DNA from 3 places in the Hydrogenophaga electricum genome. Region 1 is predicted to be linked to each of the others. Evidence: predicted binding sites of a transcription regulator. Region 1 holds the regulator's gene; each other region holds the start of a gene.

Region 1 (9,649 bases):
CTGGGCCGACGCCATGGTGGCGCACAAGGTCAACAGAATCAGCAGCGGTTTCATGGGGTTCCTTGCAAACGGTGCGTGGACGGGGCCCGCCAGCGCGGGTGGCGCAACGATAGCGCAGCCGCAGCCCTGTCGGCGCACAGGGTCGGCGCGCCCGCCTAAAATTCCGCCCCTATGCTGAAAATCAAACAAGAACTGCTGGCCGGGCTGGCCCAGGCCCTGGAACAGCTGTCGCCGGGTGCCGGCGAGAAGGCCGCCTTCGAATCGCCCAAGGTGGCGGCACATGGTGACTTCGCCGTGACCGCGGCCATGCAACTGGCCAAGCCGCTCAAGGCCAACCCGCGCCAGGTGGGCGAGCAGCTCAAGACCGCGTTGCTGGCTCAGCCGGTGTACCAGCAGTGGGTGGCCGAGATCGATATCGCCGGCCCGGGGTTCATCAACATCCGCCTCCAGCCGGCAGCGAAGCAGCAGATCGTGCGCGAGGTGCTGGAGGCTGGCACGGGTTTCGGCGTGCAGCCGGCCAACGGCCAGCGCCTGATGGTCGAGTTCGTGTCGGCCAACCCCACCGGCCCGCTGCACGTGGGCCACGGCAGACAGGCCGCGCTGGGCGACGCGATCTGCAACCTCTACAGCACCCAGGGCTGGGCGGTGCACCGCGAGTTCTATTACAACGACGCGGGCGTGCAGATCGGCACGCTGGCGACCAGCACCCAGCTGCGTGCCAAGGGCTTCAAGCCCGGTGACGAACAGTGGCCCGAGGCCGCCTACAACGGCGACTACATCCAGGACATCGCCAACGACTTCCTGGCAAAGAAGACGGTGCACGCCGATGACCGCGAATTCACCGCCAGCGGTGACGTCGACGATGCCGACAACATCCGCCAGTTTGCCGTCGCCTACCTGCGCAACGAGCAGGACAAGGATCTGCAGGCTTTCCAGGTCAAGTTCGACCACTACTACCTCGAATCCAGCCTCTACACCAGCGGCCGCGTCGAGGCCACGGTGAACCGGCTCATCGCCAACGGCAAGACCTACGAGCAGGACGGCGCGCTGTGGCTCAAGTCGACCGACTACGGCGACGACAAGGACCGCGTCATGCGCAAGGGCGATGGCACGTACACCTACTTCGTGCCCGATGTGGCCTACCACATCGCCAAGTGGGAGCGCGGCTTCACCAAGGTCATCAACATCCAGGGCACCGACCATCACGGCACCATCGCCCGCGTGCGCGCCGGCCTGCAGGCCGCCGAGGTGGGCATCCCGCAGGGCTACCCCGACTACGTGCTGCACACCATGGTGCGCGTGGTGCGCAACGGCGAAGAGGTCAAGATCAGCAAGCGCGCCGGCAGCTACGTCACGCTGCGCGACCTGATCGAGTGGACCAGCAAGGATGCCGTGCGCTTCTTCCTGCTCAGCCGCAAGCCCGACACCGAATACACCTTCGACGTCGATCTGGCGGTGCAGAAGAACAACGACAACCCGGTCTACTACGTGCAGTACGCGCACGCGCGCATCTGCTCGGTGCTCGCGGCCTGGGGCGGTGACAGGGCCGCTCTCCAGGACACCGACCTGTCGGCGCTGGAGGGGCCGCAGGCCCAGGCACTGATGCTGCTGCTGGCCCGGTACCCGGCCATGCTCACGGCCGCAGCGGCCGATTTCGCTCCGCACGATGTGACCTTCTATCTGCGCGAACTGGCGGCGGCCTACCACAGCTACTACGACGCCGAGCGCATCCTGGTCGATGACGAAGCCGTGAAAAAGGCCCGCCTGGCGCTGGTCGCGGCGACCGCCCAGGTGCTGCACAATGGCCTGGCGGTGCTGGGTGTGGACGCACCGCAAAAAATGTAAGGCACGAGTTCCGGATGAAACATTCTCCCCGGCCGCAGCGTGGCGGCACCCTGATCGGTTTTGTGGTGGGCGTTCTGGTCGGTCTGGCCATCGCCCTGGCCGTGGCGATGTACGTCACGCGCGTGCCGGTGCCCTTTGTGGACCGGGGCGTTTCCCGCTCGGCGGCGCAGGACGCGGCCGAGGCCGAGCGCAACAAGGGCTGGAACCCGAACGCCGGCCTCGCCAGCAAGGCCCCGCTGCCTGCGGCGGCGCCGGCGCCCGAATCGGGCGATCCCGCCGTGACGGCACCGGGCGTTGCCCCCGCTGCTGCGCCTGCTGCACCCGCCAGCTCGGCCGACCCGATCGGTGACCTGGTGCAGTCGCGCCTGGGCTCGCCGGCGCCCGCAGCCCCTGGCACGGTGACGGTCACCGTCACGCGCGACACCTCGGCACCAGCGTCCGCAGCCACCGTGGGCGGTGCCGAGCCTTTTGTCTACTTTGTGCAGGCGGGGGCTTTCCGCAGTCCCGAGGAAGCCGAGTCACAGCGTGCGCGTCTGGCCATGATGGGGTTTGCCGCCAACATCACCGAGCGCGAACAGGCCGGGCGACCGGTGTTCCGGGTCCGTGTGGGACCGTTCCAGCAGAAGGTGCCGGCCGACGCGACCCGCGAGCAGCTCGAGTCCGGCGGGGTGGAGGCGGCGCTGGTGCGCGTGCCGCGCTGACACCCCGCGTCCGCGGGAACTTTGCCGCGGCGCCGGCCACCAACCCGCTCATCACAGGAGTCCTTACATGCAACGTCGTCAGTTTTCCGCTTCCCTGCTGGCCTCCGGCGCGGGCGCCGTATCCGGTGCCTTGTGGTCCCCGCTGGCGCAGGCCCAGGTCGGGGGCTTCAAGGAAGGCAACGAATACCAGCGCCTGGGCCGCCCCGCGCCGGTGGATGCCCCGAACGGGCAGGTGGAGGTGATCGAGTTCTTCGCCTACACCTGCGTGCACTGCTTCAACTTCGAGCCCATCTTCAGCGCCTGGATTCAGAAGAAACCGGCCCACGTGACCGTGCGTCGTATGCCTGTCGCGTTCAGCGAAGCCTTTGTGCCGCTGCAGCGGCTGTTCTACGCACTCGAAGCGATGGGCCAGCTCGATGCCTTGCACGAAAAGGTTTTCAAGGCCATCCACGTCGAGCGGCAACGCCTGACCACCGCCGAGACCATCACCGCCTGGGTCGGCAAGCAAGGGCTGGACACCGCCAAGTTCACCGAGAACTACAACGCGTTTTCGGTGGCGGGCAAGGCGCGGCGCGCGGCCCAGATGCAGGAAGCCTATCTGGTGGAGGCCACCCCGTCGCTGGGGATTGGAGGACGTTTCTACGTCCCGGGTCAAGGTCCCAAGACCCTGCAGGTGGCCGACGCACTGATCGCCGATCTGCGCAAGGGCTGACCGGGTTTGGGTCACCTGGTGGCGGGGCCGGTCAAAGGCCCCGCAATTTGTTCGGCCATGCGCGCCGAACGCCGGCCGGTGAAGGCTACAATGAATGCAAGTTTCGTGCCCTCACCTGCCATGCCCGTGCTTCAAAACCCCCGCTTCCCGATCCGCTCCCTGTTGCTGGCCTTGGCCTGCGCGTTGCCCGTGGGCGCCGTGCATGCGGAGTTGGCCGACAAGGACAAGCCGTTGAACATCGAGGCCGACAGCCTGCGCTATGAAGATGCTAAGCAACTGAGCGTGTTCACCGGCAAGGTGGTGGCCACCAAGGGCACGATCATCATGCGCGGTGCGCGCATGGAGGTGCGCCAGGACCCGCAGGGCAACCAGTTCGGTCTGCTCGTCGGGGGACCGAATGCCTTGGCTTTCTTCCGGCAGAAACGCGAAGGCGTGGACGAATGGATCGAGGGTGAGGGCGAGCGCATCGAATACGAAAGCGCCTCCGAAACCGTGGTGTTCACCGGCAAGGCGGTGATGCGCCGTTACCGGGGCACCCAGCTCAACGACGAGAGCTCGGGCACCCAGATTACCTACAGCAGCGCCACCGAGGTCTACACCGTCAAGGGCGGCGCTGCCGCCACCGCGTCCAATCCTTCCGGCCGTGTGCGGGCCATGCTGACCCCGATCCCGGACGAGCAGGCGAAGCCGGCACCCGCCACAGCGCCCGCCCAACTGCGGTCCACCAACACCCTTCCCGAGCAGAAGCAGTGACGGCGGCGGAGGCCCCGGCGCCGATGGCGGTCCGCAGCCGGCTGGAAGCACGCGGCTTGCGCAAGGCCTATGGCAGCCGCAAGGTGGTCAAGAACGTCTCGCTCTCGGTCGACAAGGGCGAGGTGGTCGGTCTGCTGGGCCCCAATGGCGCGGGCAAGACCACATCGTTCTACATGATCGTGGGCCTGCTGCGGGCCGACGGTGGCGAAATCGAACTCGACGGCATGCGCATCGAGCGCCTGCCCATCCACCGGCGGGCCCGCCTGGGCCTGGGCTATTTGCCGCAGGAAGCCTCGATTTTTCGCAAGCTCACGGTGGCGCAGAACGTGCGCGCGGTGCTGGAGCTGCAGCACGATGTGAACGGCGAGCCGCTGTCGGCGGTCGATATCAACGACCGTCTCGACGAACTGCTCAAGGAATTGCGGGTCGACCACTTGCGCGATTCGCCCGCACCGGCGCTCTCGGGTGGGGAGCGTCGCCGCGTGGAAATCGCGCGTGCGCTGGCCACCCGGCCGCGCTTCATCCTGCTGGACGAACCCTTTGCCGGTATCGACCCGATCGCCGTGCTCGAAATCCAGCAGATCATCGCTTTCCTCAAGGACAAGGGCATCGGTGTCCTGATCACCGACCACAACGTGCGCGAAACCTTGGGCATCTGCGACCACGCCTACATCATCAGCGATGGCCAGGTGCTGGCCAGCGGGACCACGGCCGAGATCGTCGAGAACGCCGACGTGCGTCGGGTGTATCTCGGCGAACACTTCCGGATGTGAGGCCAGCATGCGGATGACCGGACCTGGCGGACAGCTTCCGACGGGCATGCGCCCGGCATGGCGTGATGCGGAGCGGGCGGCGGCATGAAACAGTCGCTCTCCCTGCGGGTTTCGCAGCACCTGGCCCTGACGCCGCAACTGCAGCAGTCGATCCGGTTGCTGCAGCTGTCCACGCTCGAAATGGCGCAGGAAGTCGAGCAGATGCTCGACGAGAACCCTTTCCTGGAGCGCACGGAAGAAAGCGCCGAGCGCGAGGAGTTTGGCCTGTCGGCCACCGACGCACCGGTCAGCGCGGGCGAACAGCTCAGCGAGTCGGGGAGCGGTGCGGATGATGGCGCCGCCGCTTCGGCGGGCGAGCGCCTGTCCGCCTCGGATGAAAGCGCCCCGGCCGACGACCTGGAAGGCCGGCTCGACGGCTCGGCCCCCGTGGAAGAAAGCTGGGAAGGCGACGGCACGGTCGAAATCGCGCCCGATGACAGCGAATGGGGCGGTGACGCGCCGCCGCGCAACGGCGCGTCGGACGACGACGAAACCGCCAGCGCGGCCGAGCTGGCGCGCAGCCTGATCAGCCTGCAGGACCACCTGCACGAACAGGCGCGCATGCTGCGCATCGGGGACGACGACGCGGCCGCGCTGTTCTTCCTCATCGAATCGCTGAACGATGACGGCTATCTGGATGGCGATCTGGGTGATCTGGCCCGCGCGTGGTGGCGCCTGGCCCATCCCGACACCGGTTTGCCGTCGCTTGAAGAGGCCGAGGAGGCCGAAGAGCAACTGCGCATCGCGCTGGGCTGGCTGCAGGCGATGGAGCCCGCTGGTGTGGGGGCGCGCGATCTGGCCGAATGCCTGCGGCTGCAGATCCAGGAACTGCGCAACACCCCGGCAGCCCGCATCGCGCTGGCGATCTGCCAGCAACCGCTGGAGCTGGTGGCCAAGCGTGACATCAAGCGCCTGTGTGCGCTCACGGGGGCGGACGACGAGACGGTGCGCGCCGCCCTGGGCCTGATTGCCGGGCTTGAACCCAAGCCGGGGCGGCGCTTTGTCGACGTGGAGCGCAACATCGTCGTGCCCGACGTGATCGTGCTGCGTGCCGGGCGCGGCTTCAAGGTGGTGCTCAATCCCGACGTCATGCCCCGCCTGCGCGTGCACGATGTGTACGCCAACGCGCTGCGGGGCCAGCGCGGAGGGCGCGACAGCGAAGGCGGCCACGCGGCGATGCAGCAGCGCCTGCAGGAAGCGCGCTGGTTCATCAAGAACATCCAGCAACGCTTCGACACCATCCTGCGCGTGTCCAGCGCCATCGTCGAGCGCCAGCGCAATTTCTTCATGCACGGCGAACTGGCCATGCGCCCGCTGGTGCTGCGCGAGATCGCCGACGAACTGGGCCTGCACGAGTCGACCATCAGCCGCGTGACGACGGCCAAGTACATGTCCACGCCGTTCGGCACCTACGAGCTGAAGTACTTCTTCGGTTCTTCGCTGGGCACGGAAACCGGCGGCAACGCGTCGAGCACCGCGGTGCGCGCGCTCATCAAACAGTTCATCTCGGCCGAAGACACCAAAAAACCGCTGTCGGACAACCAGCTCTCGGACATGCTCAAGGAGCAGGGCATCGAGTGCGCGCGCCGCACCGTGGCCAAGTACCGCGAGGCGCTGCGCATCGCCCCGGCCAATCTGCGCAAGGCGCTCTGACAGACCCGAAAAAACGCCGCCCAAAGGGCGGCGTTTTGGCAGGCAGGGCGCTCGGTGCGTGCTCAGGCAGTGCGCGTGCGCAGCGTGGTGGCGGGTGCGCCGCGGCTGGCCAGGCCCCACACCACCTGCCAGGCCATGGCCACGGCGCCAACGATGAACACCACGTCACCGAAGGTGCGCACCCAGCGCAGCGTCTGCAGCAGCGGCTGCTGCAGGAAGGCTTCGCTGCGGGCGTACCACAGGCCCTCGCTGACACTGGCGTGGAACTGCAGGATGCCGATGGGCAGCAGGCTGGTGGCGATCATCAGCACCAGGCCGACGTTGAGGCCCCAGAACGCGGTTGGCATCAGGACGGGGCTGAAAACGAACTGCGGGCGAAGGTAACGCAGCACCAGCAGTGTGAAGCCCAGTGCCAGGAAGCCGTACACCCCGAACAGGGCGGCGTGTGCATGCACCGGTGTGGTGTTCAGACCCTGCACGTAGTACAGCGAGATGGGCGGGTTGATCATGAAGCCGAAGACGCCCGCGCCCAGCATGTTCCAGAAGGCCACGGCCACGAAGCACATCAGGGGCCAGCGCAGGTTGTCCATCCAGGGCGCACGGGTCTTCAGGCGCCAGTTGTCCCAGGCTTCGTGGCCCAGCACGATCAGCGGCACCACTTCCAGCGCGCTGAAGGCCGCCCCCACCGCCATCACCGGCGTGGTGGTGCCCGCGAAGTACAGGTGGTGGAAGGTGCCCGGAATGCCGCCCAGCAGGAACAGCGAGGCCGAAGCCAGGCTGGCGGTGGTGGCCATGGGGCGCGAGACCAGGCCCATGCTGCTGAAGACGAAGGCCAGCGCCACGGTGGCGAAGACCTCGAAGAAACCTTCGACCCACAGGTGCACCACCCACCAGCGCCAGTACTCCATCACCGTGAGGCTGGTGCGCTCGCCGTAGAACAGGCCGGCGCCATAGAACAGACCGATGGCCCCGACCGAAGCGGTCAGCAGGGCGAGCAGGTTCTTGTCTTCGCCATCAGAACTGTTGGCCCCCAGGTCCAGGCTTCGCCCGGCCCGTCCCCCAAGGGGAGCAGAAGAGCTTGGGGCGGCCCGGCGCTCTCCTGACAGCAGCGCCGGCAGCACGCCGCGCAGCATCAGCACCAGCCACAGCAGGATACCGACCCACTTGAGAATCTGCCACAGGCGCCCGAGGTCGACGTATTCGTAGCCCTGGTGGCCGAGCCAGAAGCTCCAGGCTGGTGGCAACTTCTGCGCGATGGCCAGGTAGTTACCGATGAAGGAGCCGACGCACACGAACACCAGCGCCCAGAACAGCACATCCACCCCGAGCTTCTGGAACTTCGGGTCCTTGCCGCCGTTGATGACGGGCGCCAGGAACAGGCCCACGGCGAGGAAGCCGGTGGCGATCCAGAACAGGGCGCTCTGGATGTGCCAGGTGCGGGTGAGCGCGTAGGGAAACCACTGCGACACGTCGATGCCGTAGAAGTGCTGGCCTTCGACCGTGTAGTGCGCGGTGAACCCGCCAATGAAGACCTGAAACACGAACAGGGCCACCACCAGGAAAAGGTACTTGCCCAGAGCCCGCTGCGACGGGGTGAGCGCGCTCAGCGTCAGGGGGTCGTGTGTCGGCGCTGTGGGCAGCGGCGCCTCGTACGCGCGCAGGAAGGACCAGCCCCACACCAGGAAACCGATGCCGGCCAGCAGGATCACCACGCTGGCGACCGACCAGACCACGTTCTCGGCGCTGGGGGCGTTGCCGATCAGCGGCTCGTGCGGCCAGTTGTTGGTGTAGGTGACCGCCGAGCCGGGGCGTTCGGTGGCCGCGGCCCAGGCGGTCCAGAAGAAAAAGTGTGTCAGGTCCTGGCGCCGCTCGGCGCTGGGCAGGGTGTCTTCTTTCATGGCGTAGCTTTGGCGCGTGCCACGCAGCGCCGGATCGGCGGCGAACAGGCGCTCGTAGTAGGCCGCGGTGGCGGCCATCGCCTGCGCGCGCCGGGGACTGACCACCAGGCGCTGCGCGGCGTCGACACCGTTGCCGCGGTACTCGGCGCGCAGTTGTGCTTGCAGGGCGCCCTGGGCGGTGGTATCGAGTTGCGCGAAAGACTGACCGTGCGCTGCCTGCGCGGCCAGGTCCAGCCAGGCCGTCAGCTCGCGGTGCAGCCAGTCGGCCGTCCAGTCCGGCGCCTGGTAGGCGCCGTGACCCCAGATGGAGCCCAACTGCATGCCGCCCACCGACTGCCACGCCGTCTGGCCGTCGAGGATGTCGTCGCGGCCGAACAGCACCTGGCCGTCGGTGCTGGCCACCTGGGCCGGGATCGGCGGGGCCGAGCGGTAGACGTCGGCGCCGAAGTAGCCGAGCAGCGAGAACATCGCGATGAGCACGCCGATCAGCGCGAACCAGTGTTTCTTGTACGGACCCATGTCGGTGCTCCGGTTTCAGTGCGCGAGTGCGGGCGCGAAGCGCTCGAACAGCACGTTGTTTTCGAGGTGGATGTGGACCATCAGGTCGGCGCGGAAGGTGGCCAGGCCCAGGTAGAGAGCGCGCCAGGTGGTGCAGGCGCCGCGTGGGGGCGTGATGTCCTGCGTCAGCGCCATCAGATGCTGCAAAGACTCGCCGTGGTGGTCGTGTTCCCGCCGCATCACGCCGATGGGCATGCGCGCCAGCGTGCCCTGGCCGCGCGCGAACATCGGGAACAGCACCTGCTCTTCCTTCTGCATGTGGCTTTCCAGCGCCTGCTGCATGGAGCTGAGGTGGTCGGCCAGGCCGGTGGGGCAGTCCGGGCGGTCGCCGTGAACCTGCTCCACTTTGCGCGCCAGCCGCACCAGCTCGGGCAACTGTTCGCGGTGCACGGCGTGGAAGCGGGTCAGGAGGTGGTCGACCAGTTCGGTCGGGGTGGCGCTGTTCCAGTCGCGCTCGCCGGTGGGCGTGCCCAAGGCGGCGACGGCTTGCAGCGCCTGGGCAATCGGCTGCGGGTCGAGCCCGCGCGAGGTGGCGGCCTCGCGCAGTGTGTGGCGGCCGCCGCAGCAGAAGTCCAGGCCATGGGCGTCGAACACGCGCGTAGCGCCGGCGATGCGGCGGGCCAGTTGGCCCAGGGGTTGGTCGATGAAGGCATCCATGAGGTTCTCCAGGTCTTGGGATGCTCAGGACAGTGCGAATGGTGTGCCTGGAAAAAAACG
Region 2 (9,649 bases), on a different contig from region 1:
CCGCGTCGCTGAACGGGGCCAGCAGCTCGCGCTGGAGGGCCACGATGCGCGGGAACACCTCGCCATGCAGCGCGCGCCCGCGCTCGGTCAAGAAAACGTGCACCTCGCGCCGGTCCGAAGGTTTGGGCTCGCGCCGCAGCAGGCCCTTGTCAACCAGGCTGGTGATGGCGCGCGAGGTGCGGGCCCGGTCCAGCATGACACGCTGAGCCAGCTCGGACGACTGCACGCCTTCGACCGCGGCGAGGCAGGAGAGCACCCGCCATTCGCGCCGGGTGATGCCATAGTCGCGCTCGCACATGCGCACCACCAGCGGCGAGGCCGTGGCGTGGATGCGGTAGAGCCGGTAGAGAAACAGGTCGTTCTGCTGCAGCGGTGTGTCGATGGAAGCGTGGCGGGTCATGAGGCCTCGGGAAAACACCCAAAACGATTGATTTCTGCAATTGATTGTCTCTCCCTACCATGCAGGGCTTCAGCGGGGAAACACCCGCCCACCCTGGAGACAAGCCATGCACAAACGCACCCTGCTGGCCGGCGCCGCCGCGCTCGCGGCCCTGACCGCCCTGCCCCTGCCCGCGCTCGCGCAGGACAAGCCCCCGCTCAAGATCGTGGTGGGCTTTCCGCCCGGCGGCTCGGCCGACCTGCTGGCGCGCCTGCTGGCCGAGGGCCTGAAGAACGACTTCGCCTCGGTCATTGTGGAAAACAAGCCCGGTGCCGGTGGCCGCATCGCGCTGGGCCACGTCAAACGCGCGGCACCCGACGGCCACACCGTCATCGTGCTGCCCAGCGGACCGATGGTGCTGTTTCCGCACGTCTACAAGAAGCTCGACTACGACGCGGTGACCGACTTCACGCCGATCTCCCTGCTCGCCCACTTCCAGTTCAGCGTGGTGGCCGGCCCGGCCTCCGGCGTCAAGAGCGTGGCCGACATGCTGGTCAAGGCCAAGGCCGCGCCGGGCAAAAGCACCTACGGCACGCCGGGTTCGGGCACGCTGCCCCACTTCATGGGCGTGATGTTCGGCCAGAAAGCCGGTGCCGAGTTGACGCACGTGCCCTTCCAGGGCGGCGGCCCGGCCAACACGGCGCTGCTGGGGGGCCACATCGACTACAAGTTCGACGTCGTGACCGAAACCGCCGAACTGCACCGCGCCGGCAAGGTGCGCATCATCGGCGTGACCGGCCCGCAGCGGGACCCGCAGGTGCCCGAGGTGCCGACGCTGAAGGAACAAGGGGTGGACATGGTCGCCACCGCGTGGTTCGCCATGTACGGCCCGGCCGGGCTCAAACCCGAAGTGCGCGACATGATCAGCAGCGCCGTGGCCAAGGCCGTCCGCAACCCCGCGCTGCGCAACCGCCTGATCGAGCAGGGCTACGAACCGGTGGGCTCCACGCCGGCCGAACTCGCCACCGCCCAGGCCACCGACCTCCAGCGCTGGGAAGGCCCGATCAAGGCCACCGGCGTGCAACTGGACTGACATGCCCCAACGCCCCAACATCATCTACATCGTCAGCGACGACCTCGGCTACGCCGACCTGGGCTGCTACGGCGGCCGCGAAGCCGGCTTCGGCGCCGTGTCGCCGAACATCGACGCGCTTGCTGCCGGCGGCCTGCGCCTGACCGAGGGCTACAGCAACTCGCCCGTGTGCTCGCCCACGCGCTTTGCCATGGCCACCATGCGCTGGCAGTACCGCCTGCGCGGCGCGCTGGAAGAACCCATCAACAGCCGCAGCAAAGGCAGCGCCACGCTGGGCCTGCCGCCCGAGATCCCGACCCTGCCCTCGCTGCTGAAAGAAGCGGGCTACCGCACCGCCCTGATCGGCAAATGGCACCTGGGCTACCCACCGCACTTCGGTCCGCTGCGCTCGGGCTACGAAGAGTTCTTCGGCATCCTGGCCGGCGGCGTGGACTACTTCACCCACTGTTCGTCCAGCGGCGATCACGACCTCTACCTCAACGACGAGAGCCACCAGGAGGTCGGCTACCTGACCGACGTGTTCTCGAACAAGGCGGTGGAGCATGTGAAGGCGCGCGCCGCCGAAGCGCGCAGCGGCACGCCGTTTTTCCTCAGCCTGCACTACACGGCGCCACACTGGCCCTGGGAAACGCGCGACGATGCGCATGTGGCACCGGAGGTGGCGAAGAACCTGTTCCACCTGCACGGCGGCAACGTGGAAAGCTACCGCCGCATGATCCACCACATGGACGAAGGCATCGGCTGGCTGGTGGCGGCGCTGCGCGAAGAGGGCCTGCTGGACGACACGCTGATCGTCTTCACCAGCGACAACGGCGGCGAGCGTTTTTCCGACAACTGGCCGCTGGTGGGCGGCAAGATGGACCTGACCGAAGGCGGCATCCGCGTGCCCTGGATCGCGCACTGGCCGGCCGTGATTCCGGCCGGCGCGGTCAGCGGTCAGCACGCCCTGACCATGGACTGGTCGGCCACCCTGCTCGACGTCGGCGGTGGCCAGCCGCACCCCGACTACCCGCTGGACGGCGTGTCGCTGGCAGCGCTGCTGCGCGATCCGGCGCACCGCTTCGATCGGCCCATGGCCTGGCGCATGAACCACCGCGGCCAGCGCGCGCTGCGCGAAGGCGACTGGAAGTACCTGATGGTGGACGGCCACGAGTACCTGTTCAACATCGCGGCCGATCCGCGCGAGCGCGCCAACCGCGCGCCGCTGGAGCCGCAGCGCCTGGCCGCCATGCGCACCCGCTGGGAAGCCTGGGACGCGAGCCTGCCGCCGATCCCGGCCGACGCCACCGTGAGCCTGGGCTACGGTGCGAAGGACATGCCACAGCGCTGAGCGCCGCGCCGCTCAGTGGACCGCGGCGTCCTCCGGGCCGAAGCACTGCGCGTGGTCCCCGCAGTCGGCACAGCTGGGCGACTTGCAGATCAGCACCTGCTCGCGGAGGCACAGCTGCCGGTAGAGGAACTTCTTCCACTTCATGTCGCTGGCGTTCAACGCCTTGAGCGAGGGGAACCAGTGCGCGATCAGTGCCGAGAGCGCGTCGCGCGAAGGCAGGCCCATGTCCTGCCAGAGGTGGCGGTCGCCCAGGCAGGCGCAGGCCAGCAACCAGGCCACGTGGTAAACGTCGGCCTTGCGGCCGGCGCCCCAGTCGGCATGCGTCAGCAGCAGCGCGACCACGTCGTCGATCTCGTCCTGGCGCGACCGCATGCGGCTTTCCAGGAAGCCCCAGTTCAGGCTGGGCCAGGCCGACGCGGTGCGGGTGGTGAGGCTCATGGTGCGCCCTCTCAGGCCTGGGCCGGTGCGTGCGTGTAGCACTTCTTCGGGCAGATGCGCGAGCACGCGGTACAGCCGATGCACAGTGCCTGGTGGGCGATGGTCATGACCTTGCGCTCGTACTCGTCGTCATCGTCGTCGTCCTCATCAATCCCGATGCGCTCGCCGTCTTCGGTCAGGCCCACGAGTTCGAGCACACCGCGCGGGCAGACCTTGAAGCAGCGGCCGCAGCCGATGCACTTGGTTTCGTCGAGTGCGGCCACGAAGGTCGGCGTCCAGGTGGCGCCGCTGGGCAAGGTGACGGAAAAGGCGTTCATGAGACAGACTCCTTGGCGGCGGCTGCCTGGCGGGCGGCCATCAGCGCCGCGTGGGCGTCGTGGCAGCGCTGCGCCACCGCCAGGATGTTTTCCCAGCCCGTCGGCAGCTCTTCGGACAGGTCGTGCAGGTCCATCTTGGCCTGCGTCGCCTGGGCGTTGAGCTTCTTCAGGCGTTGCTTGATTTCGTCGGCGGTTTCGCTCATGGGGTTCTCCGTTGGGGCGCCGCGATCAGGCCCCGTATTGCGCGACGTCGGGGTAGGTACGGATCATCGCAACCGCCTCGTCGAGGAACTTGCCCCCCGCCTCGGCCAGCTTGGCCAGCGACGGAAAGCCGAAGCGGTGCACGTCGCGCAACTGCTTGTTCACCACCACCAGCCGACCGGCCAGCAGCACCATGCGGCCAAAGCCCTCGTGGTGCATCTTCATCATGGGCGAGACCATCTGCCCGGTCTCGCGCTCGATCGCCACGGCGATGGCGTTGTAGAAGATTTCCAGGTGCCACAGCGTTTCGGGGTCGGGGTCGCCCAGCAGGGGAATCGCGCGCCGCTCCTCGGGTGTGAGGATGAAGGGCTTGAGCAGTTGCAGATCGCTCTTGCCGTCCCAGTGGCCGTGGCTGTCCTGGGCGCGCATCTGCTTGATCAGTTGCTGCACGAACGGCGTGGCCAGCCAGACCGCGTCGCTGTCGGCCTCGGGCGGGGTTTCCAGGGTTTCAGCCATGGCTCAGTTCCTCGTCTTCAAAATCGTGGGCCGGTGCGGCATCGCGCATCAGCGCCTTGCGCAGCCAGGGCGGTGGGGTGCCTTGCAGCACCCCCTGGAGCTTGTCCAGGATCTCGGCAATGGGTTCGGGCTGTGCCACCTTGATGGGGTGGATCTTGCTGGCGACCACGCGCGCCGCAGCCGAGCCGCCGATGGCCGCCACGTAGACGATGGCGCAGTCGTGGATGGCGGCCAGCTTGGGCGCGAGCTTGTCCTCGTCACCGTCTTCCTGCAGCGTGTCGCCGAAGTCGAAACGTTCGACGAACCGGTGCTGGCCCCCGGTCATGTCGTAGACCAGGATGTGCTTGGCCCAGCCGAAGTGCGCGTCCACGCGCTCCTGGTCCTGGGTGGCGAAGGCGATCTTCATGGGGTTCTCCTTGGTGAGTCAGGGTCACGGGCAGGGTCCAGGGCTGCAACGGAGCCGGCTTCGCCGGACCACCCGATGCGGCCCCATGACGCGGAGCGGCGCAAGGGCTGGTCCATGTGCTAGGCACTGGCCTCGGCCAGCGGGCTGGGGGGCATGGACTGGGGCGCGGCCGTGCGGGCCAGGGCAGCGCGGCGCGCCTCGGGCGTGAGCGGCCAGTCGTCCGCGTGGTGGTGCGGGATCTGTTCGATCATCAGGTTGGCGATCTCGAAGATCAGGGCCATGGTGCCGCGGTAGCCCACCTGCACACGGTGCGCATTGCCCACGCGGTCGAACACCGGGAAGCCCATGCGCAGCAGCGGCTTGTTCAATCGCTGCGCGGCCTGGCGCCCGTGCGCGTGGGTGACGATCAGGTCGCAGTCCTTCGCGCCCTGTTCCAGGTCTTCCAGATCGCCCAGCAGCACGGTCTCGGCTGGCAACAGCGCGTGCGACGCCGACTGCGTGGTGCTGATACAGCAGCGCAGTTCGGCGCCCATCTCGTGCAGCAGCGCGCCGATGGCCAGCAGCAGGTCGGGCTCGGCGCCGATGGCCACCGTCATGCCCCCGGTGTAGAAGTGGCCGTCGAGCATGGCGTCCAGCAACTGGCTGCGCTGGCGGCGGTATTTGGCCGGCACCGGACGGCCGCTGTGTTGCGACAGGCGCATCAGAAAACGGTCGTTGGCCTCGATGCCGGTCAGGCGCTCGAAGATCTGAAACGGCGCGCCGCTGATGGCCTGCAGCGCCTCGGCGCCTTCGCGGGTCTGTTCACCGACACCGATGGTCCAGGACGAGGCGCCGGCCGCGCGGATGTCGTCCAGCGAGGTGCCACCCAGCGTGGTGCCGCGCCAGTCGGGCGGGATGTGGCCATCCAACGAACCCGACAGGTCGGGCAGCACGATGGCCTTGAGACCGAAGGCTTCGATGATCTCGCGCAGTTCGTCGATGTCGCCCGGCGACAGGTGGCTACCCGGTAGCAGCGTGACCTGATCCTGCACCAGCGGCAGTGGCTTCACCAGCGACTTCACGACACCGGTGATGGCGTGTTTGAAACCATCCTCGAACGCGCCCACGTAGTCGGGCGTCGACACGTAAATGATTTCGGTATCGGCCAGCTCCGGGTGCTTCTGCCGTGCCAGCGCCAGGAAGCCGTTCACGTCGTCGCCCTTGGTCTCGGTCAGGCCGGTGGAGCAGATCGCGATCAGCTTGGGCGCCGCGCGCTTGCGGATGTTGAGCAGCGCGGCCTCGATGTTCTCGTAACCGCCGAGGATGGTGGTCACCTCGTTCATGGCCGTGGTCTGCAGCGGGATGGCTTCCTTGAAGTGCCGCACCAGCAGCACCAGACCGAAGGACGTGCAGCCCTGCGAGCCGTGCATGACCGGCATGCAGGCATCCAGCCCGAGGAAGGCCATGCTCGCACCCAGCGGCTGGCTCATCTTGAGCGGGTTGACCGTGCAGGCTTTCTTGGATTCGACGACGTGTGCCATGGCGCGCTCCGTTCAGACCGGGACTTCTTCGGGTTCGAGACCCATGGCTTTGGCTGCCACGGACGCCAGGTGCGCCGTCGATGCGGTCGGCGCCACGGCCCCCAGGGTCTCACCGTCGTCGCCCCAGGGCGCGGCGATGCGCACGCGCTGCCAGACCGGGTTGGCCAGCGTGCGATCGATCTGGTGCACCAGCTCGACCATGCCCTCGTAGCCGGCGTAGGCGTAATAACGCTCCTGGTTGATGTCCAGCCAGGGCATGCGCGCCTTGAGCGCGACGAACTGCGAGCGGCCGCCGCTGAGCATGATGTCGGCGCGTGCGTCCTTGAGCATGGCGTACATCTCGCGCGGCGTCATGTCGTCGATCATGTGGGCGTCGGCGCCTTCGCCCATGATCTCCTTGAGCTTTTCCTTGTCTTCCTTGGTGCTCTTCTTGACGCTGGTGCCAACGATCTCCATGCCACCTTCCTGCAGCGCCGCCACCACCGACCAGGACTTCACGCCGCCGGTGATCAGCAGCACGCGCTTGCCGGCCAGGCGCGCCTTGTATTCGGCGATGCGCTTGTAAGCCCGCGCCTCTTCCACCTCGATCAGGCGTTCGGTGCGGTCCAGCAGTTCGGCGTCGGCCCCCTGCTGCACCAGCAGCTTCGCGATCTGGCGCAGCGTCTCGCTCATGTCGCTGATGCCGTAGAACGAACCCTCGAAATACGGGATGCCGTAGCGCTGCTGCATCTTGGTCGCGATGTTGATCATCGACTTGCTGCAGACCATCATGTTCACCCTGGCGCGGTGGGCCGAAGCGATCTCGTTGTACTTGCCGTCGCCGCTGATGCACGAGAGGATGCGGATGCCCAGCGCATCCAGCAGCGGCTTGACCTGCCAGAGCTCGCCGACCAGGTTGTACTCGCCGATGATGTTGATGTCGTACGGCGTCGTGAACGCGGGTTCGCGGGTGCCGATGACGTGGTCGAGGATGGCCTCGGCGCCCAGCTTGTTGCCCAGGTTCTTGGGGCCGGCGAAGCCCGGCGCGTTGACCGGTATCACCGGCTTACCGAACTTCTCGGCCGCGCGCTTGCACACTGCCTCGATGTCGTCGCCGGTCAGCGCGGTCACACAGGTCTGGTAGACAAAAACCGCCGGCGGGTCGTATTTCTCGATGATTTCGCGGATCGACTTGAACAACCGCTTCTCGCCGCCGTAGATCACGTCGAGCTCGTTGATGTCGGTGGTGAAGCCGGTGCGGTAGATCTGCGAATGCGAGGACGCGCTGTGGCGGTTGTCCCAGCTGTTGCCCTCGCAGGCAATCGGCCCGTGCACCAGGTGGGCCACGTCGGCCACCGGCTGCAGCGCGATCTTGGCGCCGTCAAACGCACACCCGCCCGCGGCCGCGCCGGGCGAAAGCTGCTTGGTGCAGCCCTTCTTGCGTTCCTTCTCGCTCTTGCCCTGGTTGATGTCGCACCCAGGCTCCTCGAACACTTCAGCGATTTTGGCTTTGAGGGAAACCGACATGGCGCGCTCCTGTCAACGTGGGTTGAGGGGCTCTTTGCAGGTTTGATGCCAGGTTCATTGGGCAGTTTTCAGGCTGTTTGGCGGTGGTTCTGTGAAGGTTTTGAAGCAATCCCGACGGATGGTTTGCGACAAGGCGAAAGGACCCGGCGTCGGCCCCCAGCCGGTTCAGCCGCTCGACCAGCGATCTGCGCCACCGCCAACGGTGGACGCCCGCTTTCGCGGGCGTGACGGGGTGAAATGCGCAGCGTGCGCGGCGTGCGCGGCGTGTTCAGCGCTTTGGCGCTTGTTGCTAAACATCCGTGGGCAGAGGTTGGCCCGCCTGGTGCAGGGCAATCCAGCGCTGGAGTTCGGCCACGTGCCCCGCCTCTTCGTCGGCGAACTCCTGGGCCAGCGCCCGCAGCTCGAGGTCGACGGTCTGCTGCATGACATCGCTGTAGTAATCCAGCCCACTCTGTTCGGCGGCCAGTGCCACCTGCAGCGCCTGCTCGCGCCCCAGCATCGGGTCGGCCGCCCAGATCGCTGCGGCCTCGGGGCTCTCGATGTCGGGCCAGGTGTAGTCCTCGGGACGCAGCGGCGGCAGTTCGCGGTAACCGGCACGCTCGCGCGCGTCGGCCAGGTGCAGCAAGGAATAGTTCGCCAGTTGCCGGAACAGGCGTCCCACCTCGCGGTTGCCCTGGGTGGTCATGGCATCGGCCAATTGGCCGAAGCGCAGCGCCGCCTCCTGTTCGATGCGGATGGCGTGCGCCAGAAAGGCTTCAACGGATTCCATGAGGTTCCTCGTGGAGAAGAAAAAATGCCAACCCCGCGGGCCCGCATCGGCCCGCCGACACGGTCCACGGCGGGGCACCTTCAGACATGCAGGCCGAACCAGCCCGGCTCGCGCCGCCGCAGGTCGGCCACCAGCGCCAGCGTGGCGGGCACCAGGGCACGCACGCCGTACCAGACGGCTTCCTGCCGGGTGGGGTCGTCGCTTTCCAGCAGCCGCTGCAAACGCCCCCAGCCCTGCCAGTCGATGCGGTCCAGGCGCAACACCAGCGGCGGCGCCAGGTGCGCCAGGGTCTGCGCCATCACCAGCAGGTGGGCTTCAACCGCGTTGAGCGTGGCCGTGCTGTCGAACAGTTCGTGCTCGGCCTGCATCGGCTGCAGCAGCGTCTCGATGGCCTGGCCGCTGTGGATCAGGATGTCGCTTTGCAGGCGGTGAAGCATGGGCGCCGTCCCGTCACAGGTTGTCGGCCAGCACGTCCAGCGCCAGCAGTTGCTGGTGCAGCGCATGCCGGGCGCGCCAGTGCGCGGGGGCACACAGCCAGGGGTCGGCCCCTTCAAACGCGCCCACCGCTTCGGTGTCCGTCCCGTAGAGGCGGTGCGTGCCCGGCCGGGCCTGCAGCGCCGCTTCGAACGCGGAGCGCACGCTGACCGGTTCCTCGCTGAGCACGCCCCGGCCCAGCAGGTGGTCGGCGCGGTACAGCGGGTGTTCCCAGCCGTAGCGCGCACCCAGTGCGCACAGGGCCGGACAGGCGGCCTGCGCGGCGGCGTCCACCGTGTCGTGCCCCTGATCGGCCAGCAGCTCGGCCACCGTCGCGACATCGTGGATTTCCCACGCGGCCAGCGGGTCGGTGGCGGCCACCTTGCGCGCAAAGTCGGCGTCGTCGTAGGCGAACCAGGCCGTGGCGTGGTCTTGCGCCGGCCCGATGGACACGACATGGATCACGGCGCCCGCTCCAGACCGCGCCCGTTCATTCCACCCCCTCGGCAGCTACCTTGTCCCACAGCGCCTGGCGCAGGCGCTGGGCGATGCCCGCCGGGCTGGCGTCGAAGGCCGCTTGCGCGGCCATCAGCGCCGCCCGCGCCACCGACGCCTCGGCAGAGGTCAGCGGCAGGCGGCCCGCCATGTGCGTGGCGTCCGGCACCGCCGCCAGGATCGCCTGCCGGTTGGGGTGCTCGGT
Region 3 (9,649 bases), on a different contig from region 1:
TCTTGGCCACGCCCGGCGGCAGGGCCGCTTCGGCGCTGCTGCAGCCGCAGGCCTGCTGCTTCGGGTTGAGGAAGCTCAGACCCGACGAGGTCGGCGTTTCGGTGAAGTCGATCGTCACGCCGTCGAGCAGCAGGCGGCTTTCGGCCGCCACGAAGAACTTCAGCCCCGACACCACGAACACCTGTTCGCCGTCCTGGGGCACGGCCTCGGCGCTGAATTCCGCGCTGTAGCCCGAGCAGCCACCGGGCGACACCTGCAGCCGCAGGCCTGCAGCGGGAATGCCCGAAAAACGCACGATGCGGCCGATGAACTTCTCCGCCGCCGGGGTCAGGGTGAACGAGGTAGACATGGGATTCACTTTCACAAACAGGAACCGTCAGACCTTGACGATGCAGCCGTCCACCGGGCACACGGCCTGGCATTGCGGCGCGTCGTACTGGTCGGCGCATTCGGTGCATTTGTTGGGGTCGATGATGAAAACGCCGCCCTTTTCGCGGATGGCGACGTTGGGGCATTCGGGCTCGCAGGCCGAGCAGCCGGTGCAGGTGGAGGCGATGATCTTGAGGGCCATGGTGGTTCTCCTGGGGCTTCGTCGTGGGGCGACGTGGGGGACAAAAAAACGGGCTGTCGAAAGGTGTTTTGGGGAGGGCCGCCAGCGGCGCCAAGGGCAGCCGATCAGGCCGCCGCGGCGATGCTGGTGAAGGCCCCCTGGCGGATCTGCGCGTCGCCGCGCGGCTGGTGGATCACCACGCCGCGCGCCACGCGCTCGCGGTAATCGCCAAACCAGTCGAGCGCGGCCTTTTCAATGAACGCGCCCACGTGCTGGTCCACCGGCTCGATACCGGCCGCACTCAGCTCGTCGCGCGGGCAGGCGCCGATCTTGGCCACCAGCACCGCGTGGCAGTCGTTGATGGCGCGGACCACGCTGGGCAGTTGCTCGTCGTCGCCGAAACCGCCCTGGCAGTACTGGTCCACCCGGCGGTGGCCGACGAACAGCGCTTCGGCCGCGCTGACCTCAAAAATCTGGAACTCGGTGACGTGGCCGAAGTGCTCGTTGACGCGGCCACCGCCCTTGGTGGCCACCGCCACCAGCACCTTCATGTCGGCGTCCGCCGGCAGCGCCGCGCTCGCGGCCAGCGCTTCCTGCTTGGCGGCGTGTTGCGCCTGGCGCTCGACCTCGACCTTGTCCTGGTAGGCGCGGCGCTTGTCGAGGTCGTACACAACCTCCATCTCTTCGATCTTGTCGAGCGTGAACTCGTCCGACCGGTCTTCGCCCAGCAGGCCCACCGCGTCGGCGCGGCACTGGCGGCAGTGGCGCATCAGGTTCGCACCGCCCGCGCAGGCGTCCTGCACGGCCTTGAGTTCCTGCGCGCTCGGGCCGCGCTGGCCCGTCAGCCCGAACACCGTGCCGTGCTCCGCCTCGGAGATGAGCGGCATGATGTTGTGCAGGAAGGCACCGCGCTTCTTCACCTCGCGGTTCACGTCCATCAGGTGCTGATCGTTGATGCCGGGGATCAGCACCGAATTGATCTTGGTGAGCACGCCGCGCGCGGTCAGCATCTCCAGCCCGAGCATCTGGCGTTCGTGCAGGATCTTGGCGGCCTCGTAGCCGGTGATCCGCCGGTGGTCCCAGAAGATCCACGGGTAGATCTTGGCGCCCACGGCCGGGTCCACCATGTTGATGGTGATGGTCACGTGGTCGACGTTGTACTGGCAGATCTCGTCCACATAGTCCGGCAGCGCCAGGCCGTTGGTGGAGATGCAGAGCTTGATGTCGGGCGCCTGTTCCTGCAGCAGGCGGAAGGTCTCAAAGGTCTTCTTGGGGTTGGCCAGCGAATCGCCCGGGCCGGCGACGCCGAGCACCGTCATCTGCGGGATCTCGCTCGCGACCGCGACCACCTTCTTGACCGCCTGCTCGGGGGTGAGCTTCTGGCTCACGACGCCGGGGCGGCTTTCGTTGGAGCAGTCGTACTTGCGGTTGCAGTAGTTGCACTGGATGTTGCAGGCCGGCGCCACGGCCACGTGCATGCGGGCGTAGTGGTGGTGGGCCTCTTCGGAATAGCAGGGATGGTTCTTGACCTTCTCCCAGATCTCGGCCGGCATGTCGTCGGGCCCGCCCGACGACCCGCAACTGGCCTTGCCCTCACCGCCCGAGGTGCCGCAGCCCCCGCCGGCTTCGGGCACATCGAGCTTCGCCCCCAGCGGCCTGATCGAACCGATGGACAGGTACGTCTTGGCGGGCATGGAACCCGCAGCGGTGCTTGTCGACGACATGAAGACCCTTCCCGCGGCCGACCATGGCCGCTCGGCAGGCCTTCAGCGATTTCCGTGCCACCGGAAAAGTCTTTTCAAATCAATGATCTGAAGGTTTTGTCGTGTGTAGGAAAGGGCACAAGGACGGGCGGATGGGGGCGGCGTGGCGTCGGGGTTGCGACAAAGGTGGCTCGCCGTCTTTGGCTGAGGAGCTTGGGCTGCAAGGCTTGCGCTTGACGAGTTGGGAATGGGCAAGGTGCTGTGGCGGGTTGCTGTACAGCGGAAGCCGTCAGTGACGAAGAGAACTGGGTTCGGAACCGAGCGCTAATCCGTCACTAGTTCACTAAGCCGCGTGGCGTCATCAATGACCGCGATCGAGGGCAGCGCGACTACGAGCTGAATAGGTTGCTGCTCGAATGCACGAGTTCAGTTCGTGACTCGAACGGAGCGGAAGACCTCGCTAAGTTGCACAGCAGCAGCGCGCCTGTCGCCCATGTCAACGAGCCTGTCGAGTGCTCGCAAAAGCTTCTGCGCCATCGCCAAGGGCATGGGCTGCTGCCGCTCGCTGAAGCGCTGAATCAGCCCCGATAGCCGCGCCGGCAATTGGGTGCCACGCCATCGAGGCAGGGTCCCCTCTCCGACCAGGAGATGCTCAATGTTGTCAACGAAATGCTGAACTGGGTAGTGCTCGAAGCTGCTTTCGCATAGGTTCATCCAGGCACTAGCAACGAGGGTGACAGAGCCTTGGGCGCGCAGTATCGAATCGAAAATTGGAATCACAGTTCCAACTTCGGTCCAGTCTCTGTTCGCGAAGCGAACTGCCCCACCTGCGTACCCGAGGTCGGCGAAGAACAGGTGCTTGACGATGTTGACGAAGTCCAGCTGTGAGTGCCCGCCGTGGCGCCAGTCCCGATAGGTTAGAACACGCTGTGCGACAACAGAGAGCAACGGCAAGGCATTCTTGGGAATCTTTGAGCTATCCATCACTTGACCAATCAGTTGGCCTGTGAATGACACAGTGAGGTTAGCAAAAGCCTCATCATTGGTAGTCATGACCGGTTGAAGGAACCGTCGTGTTCCTTCCTCCAAAGACACCTTCAGCGAAACCCGAGCCAAGAACTGATACAGATAGTGACACCACTCAAAGTTGTTGGTGGCGTAGTCGTCCTCAAAGTCTCGCCTGCTTCTCGCCCAGGAAGGCGCGATTCGCTCGATGGTCCACTTGGCCAAGCCCTCGCACCAGTCCAGAAACAGCGCCGCGTGTGCTTGGTCCACCAAAGCAGCTTCCAATGGGATGATCTGCAGAACCTTTTGGAGGAGTGAAGTGTCGATGTCCAATGGGTTGACCCGCCACTCGGCATCGACAGTACGGCCACGTCGCCGGCGAGATTGAACGGCCTCGGCGTCAGTAATCGGCACCCAGGGCTCGGGCCAGTTGGGGGGATTGGCCACAGGCGCTCCATCTTGGAGACGCTGGAGTTCCTCGCTGACCACCCCCTGGATTCGCGCGTGGTGTAGTTCCTCAGCATCTCCTTCTGGACCATACTGCACCTCGAAGAGCGCTACCACTGTAGCCAACCGTATCGCTGCCCACGCGATGTCCGGATACCGCGACCAAGCTCTCAGCAACGCACAGAATGCCGCGACTGCAATTTCCTCGTAGGGATGGGCGCACAGCTCCGTGAGGAAAGACTGCAGAGGCTTGACGTCCTGGTCGTCTTCCGCAACTGCGAACAATGCTCCCAGCCCCCTGGTGGCGTAGAGCACCGGATGATGCATGAGCTTCACGCTGCGGGTGAAAAACGGTTGCGGCACCTCCGGCGTCTGCGCAGCACGAGCGCATACTTCACCCCCCCATTGCAGGTGCGCTTCAGCCTTTTCAAGCAAGAGGACTGCAGCTACGCCAGCAACGGCCGATTGCCGCTGGTGTGCCAGCTCCGTGTGTTCATGTCCGGTGGCGAAAAGGTCTTCGAAGTCGAGCTCCTTTGCTGCCGTTGCAGCAGCTTCTAGCGTGAGTGACTCCTTTAGCTTGCCATCTTCAAAGTAGGAGTAGACCCAGTTCAGAAGCGTGAGATAGCGCCCCATCTCGCTGTGCCGGGCTTGCATCGTCTGAATGTCCTCGCCTGTCGCTTTGGGATTTTCGTGAGAGATGACCACCTTGGATTCATCCGGACTGAGTTCTGCGCGATAGTTCTCTCGCTTGCCAAGCTCCGCCCATATCTCCGCTGTTCTTGCGAGGTCCGAACGCATTCCTGCGTTCTTCCGTTGCGCGGCGTAGTCAAAGGGCAGGTCACCCGAAAAGCCTTCGATGGCCGCAGCCGCTTGCGCGCCTAACTCTCCTCCCCTGAGCACCATGAGAGTGCCGAGCGAGCGGATGTCTGCACGGCGCACCGGCCGTTCGTTGCCTTCCTTCACGGCCAAGCCGTGAGGTCTGTCCTGTGGCTTGATGAACCCGATAAGGTTCGCTGTCTGTGTCATGTCCTGCACCTGGCGCCGAATGTCCCAGTGCCAGAGGCGTTGATTCGTCGCGATGGGCAGAGTGATTGCGGAGGTGTGTTGCGCCTGCAGGGCGATGGCAGCGGCAACAGCCAGGGCACCCACGGACTGGTGCCCTTCCAAGACCGCCTTGAGGACATCGTCAACTGCGGTGCCTTTCTCAAGCTCACGGAACGCCCACGCCTCAAGAGCCATCCATCCTGAGTTGACGGTGGACGGCCCGAAACTTCCACGTGCACCCAAGTAGAGTCGGCTGTCGCCCCAGAACACTTGCCTGCCCCACGGGAACTGCATGACGAGCGGGATGGGTGTTCCATCCTTTTCGTGGGAGAGCCGATGCAACTGCCGCCATGACCGAATGGCGTGGTTGGCGACCTCCCGAACCAGTCTCCTACCCTGGTCCGGTGCTTGCTGCAGCAGCGAGTGGAACGGCTCCCTCGTCGGAGCCGCAGGAAAGAACGAGAACTGGTCGTCGATAGAGAGTTTGTTCCACTCGAAGTGGCCGAAGCTGTGTGACACCAAGTAGTGTTGGCCTCGCATGTCCTTCTTTACAACCACGGGGAGGCGCTTGCGCACCACCGACAGAGTGAAGTCGACTAACTCTGCAGGGCAAGCACGCGAGAGAAATGGAGCATGTGTGAACACGGACTGCACGGCATGACGTGGCATCTGTTCCAGGCGGCGCAAATCGCGGAGGTACTGAGTGACCAAGGAGACCTGCGTGAGCGAAGAGTTCAGCACCAACGTGCGCAGCGCGGACTCGAGCTCGTCCAGGCCATCCCGCCAGTCCTCAATCTCGGCCCAGACCCCGCGGTCCGTCGAGAACGTCCTTTGATGCCGTTGATGCTGGATGTGGTACAGCCAGGCTAGGCAGGTCTGAACGATGCGCTCGGACACCCGGTTTCGGTAGGGGGAGAACATGTTCTGCCAGACCTCGAACGCCGAGACCACGTCTGGGATCACACCGGTTGGGATGTCGGAAGCGTGGTCCAGAAGCCAGTCGCAGAAGCGAGCCCAGGCTGCGACGTCCGAAGGATGCCCCCACATGTCCGCGTACAGCATGCGCTTGGCGAGGTCGAGGTCGAGGTCGATGTCTGAAGCGTATGAGCGCTCGAGAATGGCCGTATTCGGCTTCGTCTTTTCGGCTTGGTACCAAACGACGACCTTGCCGACCCGCGAGTGGGCAGTGTCGAGCATCGCTCGGTCGAAGGCGACGGAGTACTGCGCGAACGTCTCTAGGGAGAACGGTCCGGCCATCCACGCGCGCAGCCACTGGGAGCGAAGTCTCTGATTTCCCTCCAAGGCGGCCAAGTGGCTGGCCCAGTTCTCGCCGTGGGCAAGCTCCGCCTGGGAGAGCAGTTCGACGACCCGCCCAAGCGCCGGCGGCTCCCCAACTTCGCGAATGACCTCTGGCCAGGCGTCATCCGCCCGGACCAGGTGTTGCAGGAACGCCCATTCGAAGAAGATGTCGTGGGAGAACTGCACGGTATGTCCGCGTCTGACAGATCGAACGATGCCGTCCGCCTCGAGTTCGGCGAGTGCCTGAGCATCGACATCGGCTATGGGGATACGCCTGCCAAGTTGATGTGCGCCAGTCTTGGCCAGCTGCACCAAGGCATTTCGCCGGTAGCCCACCCGCGTGGGGTCAGCGCCGTAGCCGCCGCGCTCCCACCACAGAGCCGCAAGGTCGACCTCAGAGGTGGCCTGCGCATTCGACGAGTCAACCTCCTTGGCAAGCACGGCCGCGAAAAAGGGCCGACGAACGACCGCGCGAACAGAATCACTGCCGAAAAGCAGTGGTCGAAGGGCTGGCTTGGCTTGCGCGAGCGCCTCAGCTTCCTCGTCGTCGAAAGAGTCGATGGTCAGCGTCCGCACTCCGCTTGAGAACAGACGCGCAGGCAGCCAAGTGCGCAGCGGCTCCATTCCCGTGTCGCGCACGGTGGCCACAACGCACCATCCTGACAGCAACGGCGAGGAGTGGATGGTGTTCAGCAGGTCCAGGAGAATGCTTCGGTGTTCGACCTCTACACGGTCAATACCGTCGACGAACAGCACGCTGGAGCCGGACGCGGAAAGCTCCACTAGGAGCTCCTCCAAGTTGCCGTGAGTCATGCCCGCGGCTGCAGCGTACTGCGCCCACGTGCTCCCCCGCAGACGGTCGGACTTTATGAAGAGGACAGTTCCAGAGGCGGCAAGTTGTTCGACGGCCGAGCGGAGAACGACCGACTTGCCCGCACCGGGCATGCCGCCAATCTGCACAAAGCCAGGCGACTTCGCAGCCTCGACCACCGCTTGAACGCTGGTGTCGCGCGGCACACTCAAGCCAGAGATGCTGTTCGTGATTTCGGCAGCGGCAAGACGACTCTCCTGCTGTATGGCCTGCAGTGCTCCTTGCGCACTCGGCGCCCCAGCAAGCCGGAAAGCGCCGTTCAGGCGAGCGACGAGCGTCTTGCGGTCGTACCCTGCAGCGCGCCCTTGCGAAACGCGCACCAACGCCAGCAACCGGCGCCACAGGTCGTCAGCCCGAGGACGGTCCACTGGAGCCAGGGTATTGGCAAGGCCAGCAACTGTCTGCGCCTCGGTCGGTGAGCCTTCGGTCAGCAAGTCCAGGCGTATGAGGACGAAATGACTCAGTAGTTTGTGTGTGGCTGAATCAAGCTCGCCGGGCGCCACCTTGGACGAGAGGATGTCGCGAACCGCCTCGAACTGCGAGAGCTTGTCTCCCGCGGCACCATCGGTCTGCAGCTTACGGACGAACTGTTCCGAGGAGCTTTCTGCCCGCGCCCACTCACAAAGCGTCTCAAAGCTTCTCTTGGCTGCATCCGATATTTCGCCAACGATGGCGCCCACCCTGTCCAACGAAACCTGAAAATCCGCGTACGAGAGCGTTTCGTAAGCGCGCTCAATCGTCTCTCGGAAGTCAGTGTTCGTGCTCGCCGCGCTGATTACCAGCTTGCGCTTGACCTGGGCGCTGAAGGTTATCAAGACTTGGTCGGCACCTTCTGCCCGAACGATCAGGTCGTCCAGCGGCTGCCCGAACGAACCTTGCTGCACGGAGACATGTCTGACGACGCGGCCCGGCAGGGCTGGTGCTGTCGTCTCGCAGAGCAGCGCAGCTGCGTATACCGAAGAGACAGCATCCTCGAAGCTGAAGCCTTGGCCGCCAGTCAGCTCGGGTGAGGTCCCTCTTGGTGTTGTTTGCGTTGTGCCTGGGGTCTGCTGACCCTCACTGCCTTGGTCTGTTGTCATTGCGAGGAAGGGTTGGAACTATATTGATCAACGCGTGGCGCGAGGTCGACTTCACAGCAAACAGCTAATTCACCGCACGATAGGGAATGAATCAGTTCAGTCTATTTCACAAATCCCACACAACGTACGGACGATCGCCTGGTGCACGGCCATGAGCGTGAAGCGGTCATACGTAAGTCCAACCGTCAAATGACCATTGACGGCCGCCGCCGTCATCCAAGCGCTGAACTCCGAACTACTCAGATCAGCCTGAAGCCGTCCAGACGTCAATTGGGCTGAATGACCAACAAGCACGACTGGTCAGCACCCATCCCTTCCCGAGCTCCTTTGAAGCGCGCACCACACGCAGCGCTTCTGCGCTGTTCTCCATCCACCGCTATCAGGCCCAGCCAACACAACTCCACGGCTTGGCGCCGGGCCCCAGCCGACCAGTCCACACGGCGAACTTCCCGCCCCGTTTCGTGCGGAATGTCCCACCGCAGCGCCCGCTTTGCGCCGGATTGCCGCTGCGTTTACAGAGCAGCCATAAAGGGCGCCCACCATGAGGCTTCGATTGTTTACCGGAGCCCATTCATGCAACGACGCGCCCTTTTCTCTGCCCTCTTCGCCACCGGCCTGGGTGCCATCGCCCTGCCCGCACTGGCCCAGAAGCCCAACGAGATGCCGCCCCATGGCCCGCAACACGCGAGGCCCCAGCCGCAACATGCCCAGCCCGCACCGCAGCAGCGCCCGCAGCCCCAGGCGCAGCAGAGGCCGGCGCCGCATGACCAGTCTCGCCGCTACTACAACGCACGCGGCGACGAATTCCGTCAAGGCCGGCGTCTGCCGACGGAGCTGCGCCACCGCAGTTACGTGGTGGCCGACTACCGGCGCCACCACCTGCCGGCGCCGACGCACCGTCAGCAGTGGGTGCAGGTGGGTGCCGACTACGTGCTGGTGATTGCCGCCACGGGTGTCATCGTCCGGGTGGTCACGGGCCGCTGAGCGCTGCGGACGCCACGCCTTTTCCGCCGCCCAAAGCCGGGGTCCGCCCCGGCTTTTTTTGTGTGCGCGGGGGCCTGTCGTCGCACGCCACTTGTCACCGTGCTTTGCGAACGCTTGCGCGCCGGTTTACACACCAGCAACGCGGGGTGCCCACCATGGAGCTTCGACTTTGAAAGGAGAAAGCCATGCAACGACGCACCCTTTTTCAAGCCCTGTTGGCCGCCGGTGCCGGTGCCTTGGCCCTGCCGGCCATGGCCAGGGACCACAAGGACTGGCCGCCTTCCGCGCGCCACGATGACCGCAAGGACAAGCCGCCCCAGTTCAACCCGCACGATGACCGGCGCCACCCCCGCTACCACAACGCCCGCAGCCATGCCTTCGGCCGGGGCCGGCCGTTGCCCAGCGAGTTCCGCAGCCGGCACTACGTGGTGACGGACTACCGGCGCTACCGGCTGCCGCGCCCGGCCCGCCATCAGCACTGGGTGCAGGTGGGGCCCGACTTCGTGCTGGTGATGGCCACCACGGGCCTGATCGTCAACGTGGTGCTGGGCCGCTGAGGCGCCAAGTCACGTTTGAGCGCTCCGACAGCGTCTAGCTGCTCAACACATACCCCGTGCTCCGCCCCCCACCCTCCAGCTTGCGCAACACGCCCCGCGCCAGCAGGTCG

The links. Region 1 encodes sigma-54, which starts transcription at its own class of promoters, with help from an activator protein. Its sites were predicted from a motif close to TGGCANGNAANCTGCTTT; they were not measured.
Region 2: nifE (nitrogenase iron-molybdenum cofactor biosynthesis protein NifE) is a predicted target of sigma-54. The motif match lies at 7,740-7,757, and genes of this name have one in related genera.
Region 3: nifB (nitrogenase cofactor biosynthesis protein NifB) is a predicted target of sigma-54. The motif match lies at 2,317-2,334, and genes of this name have one in related genera.

Annotation. Positions count from the first base shown of each region.
Region 1 covers NZ_BSPB01000021.1:23,185-32,833, reverse strand. The annotation lists gene QQK43_RS13355 (PsiF family protein) at 1-54, opposite strand, end outside; gene argS (arginine--tRNA ligase) at 172-1,845, shown strand; gene QQK43_RS13345 (SPOR domain-containing protein) at 1,860-2,546, shown strand; gene QQK43_RS13340 (thiol:disulfide interchange protein DsbA/DsbL) at 2,614-3,258, shown strand; gene lptA (lipopolysaccharide transport periplasmic protein LptA) at 3,379-4,011, shown strand; gene lptB (LPS export ABC transporter ATP-binding protein) at 4,035-4,784, shown strand; gene QQK43_RS13325 (RNA polymerase factor sigma-54) at 4,869-6,476, shown strand; gene QQK43_RS13320 (nitric-oxide reductase large subunit) at 6,539-8,893, opposite strand; gene ytfE (iron-sulfur cluster repair protein YtfE) at 8,909-9,589, opposite strand.
Region 2 covers NZ_BSPB01000020.1:5,853-15,501, reverse strand. The annotation lists gene QQK43_RS12920 (MarR family winged helix-turn-helix transcriptional regulator) at 1-400, opposite strand, end outside; gene QQK43_RS12915 (Bug family tripartite tricarboxylate transporter substrate binding protein) at 507-1,472, shown strand; gene QQK43_RS12910 (sulfatase family protein) at 1,474-2,802, shown strand; gene QQK43_RS12905 (nitrogen fixation protein NifQ) at 2,815-3,240, opposite strand; gene fdxB (ferredoxin III, nif-specific) at 3,252-3,557, opposite strand; gene QQK43_RS12895 (CCE_0567 family metalloprotein) at 3,554-3,760, opposite strand; gene QQK43_RS12890 (NifX-associated nitrogen fixation protein) at 3,786-4,274, opposite strand; gene nifX (nitrogen fixation protein NifX) at 4,267-4,680, opposite strand; gene nifN (nitrogenase iron-molybdenum cofactor biosynthesis protein NifN) at 4,800-6,200, opposite strand; gene nifE (nitrogenase iron-molybdenum cofactor biosynthesis protein NifE) at 6,213-7,706, opposite strand; gene QQK43_RS12870 (ferritin-like domain-containing protein) at 7,996-8,475, opposite strand; gene QQK43_RS12865 (hypothetical protein) at 8,556-8,912, opposite strand; gene QQK43_RS12860 (hypothetical protein) at 8,926-9,414, opposite strand; gene QQK43_RS12855 (hypothetical protein) at 9,440-9,649, opposite strand, start outside.
Region 3 covers NZ_BSPB01000034.1:29,985-39,633, reverse strand. The annotation lists gene QQK43_RS16665 (HesB/IscA family protein) at 1-349, opposite strand, end outside; gene QQK43_RS16660 (4Fe-4S binding protein) at 377-571, opposite strand; gene nifB (nitrogenase cofactor biosynthesis protein NifB) at 676-2,244, opposite strand; gene QQK43_RS16650 (NACHT domain-containing protein) at 2,680-7,998, opposite strand; gene QQK43_RS16645 (RcnB family protein) at 8,572-8,982, shown strand; gene QQK43_RS16640 (RcnB family protein) at 9,168-9,539, shown strand; gene QQK43_RS16635 (Fic family protein) at 9,574-9,649, opposite strand, start outside.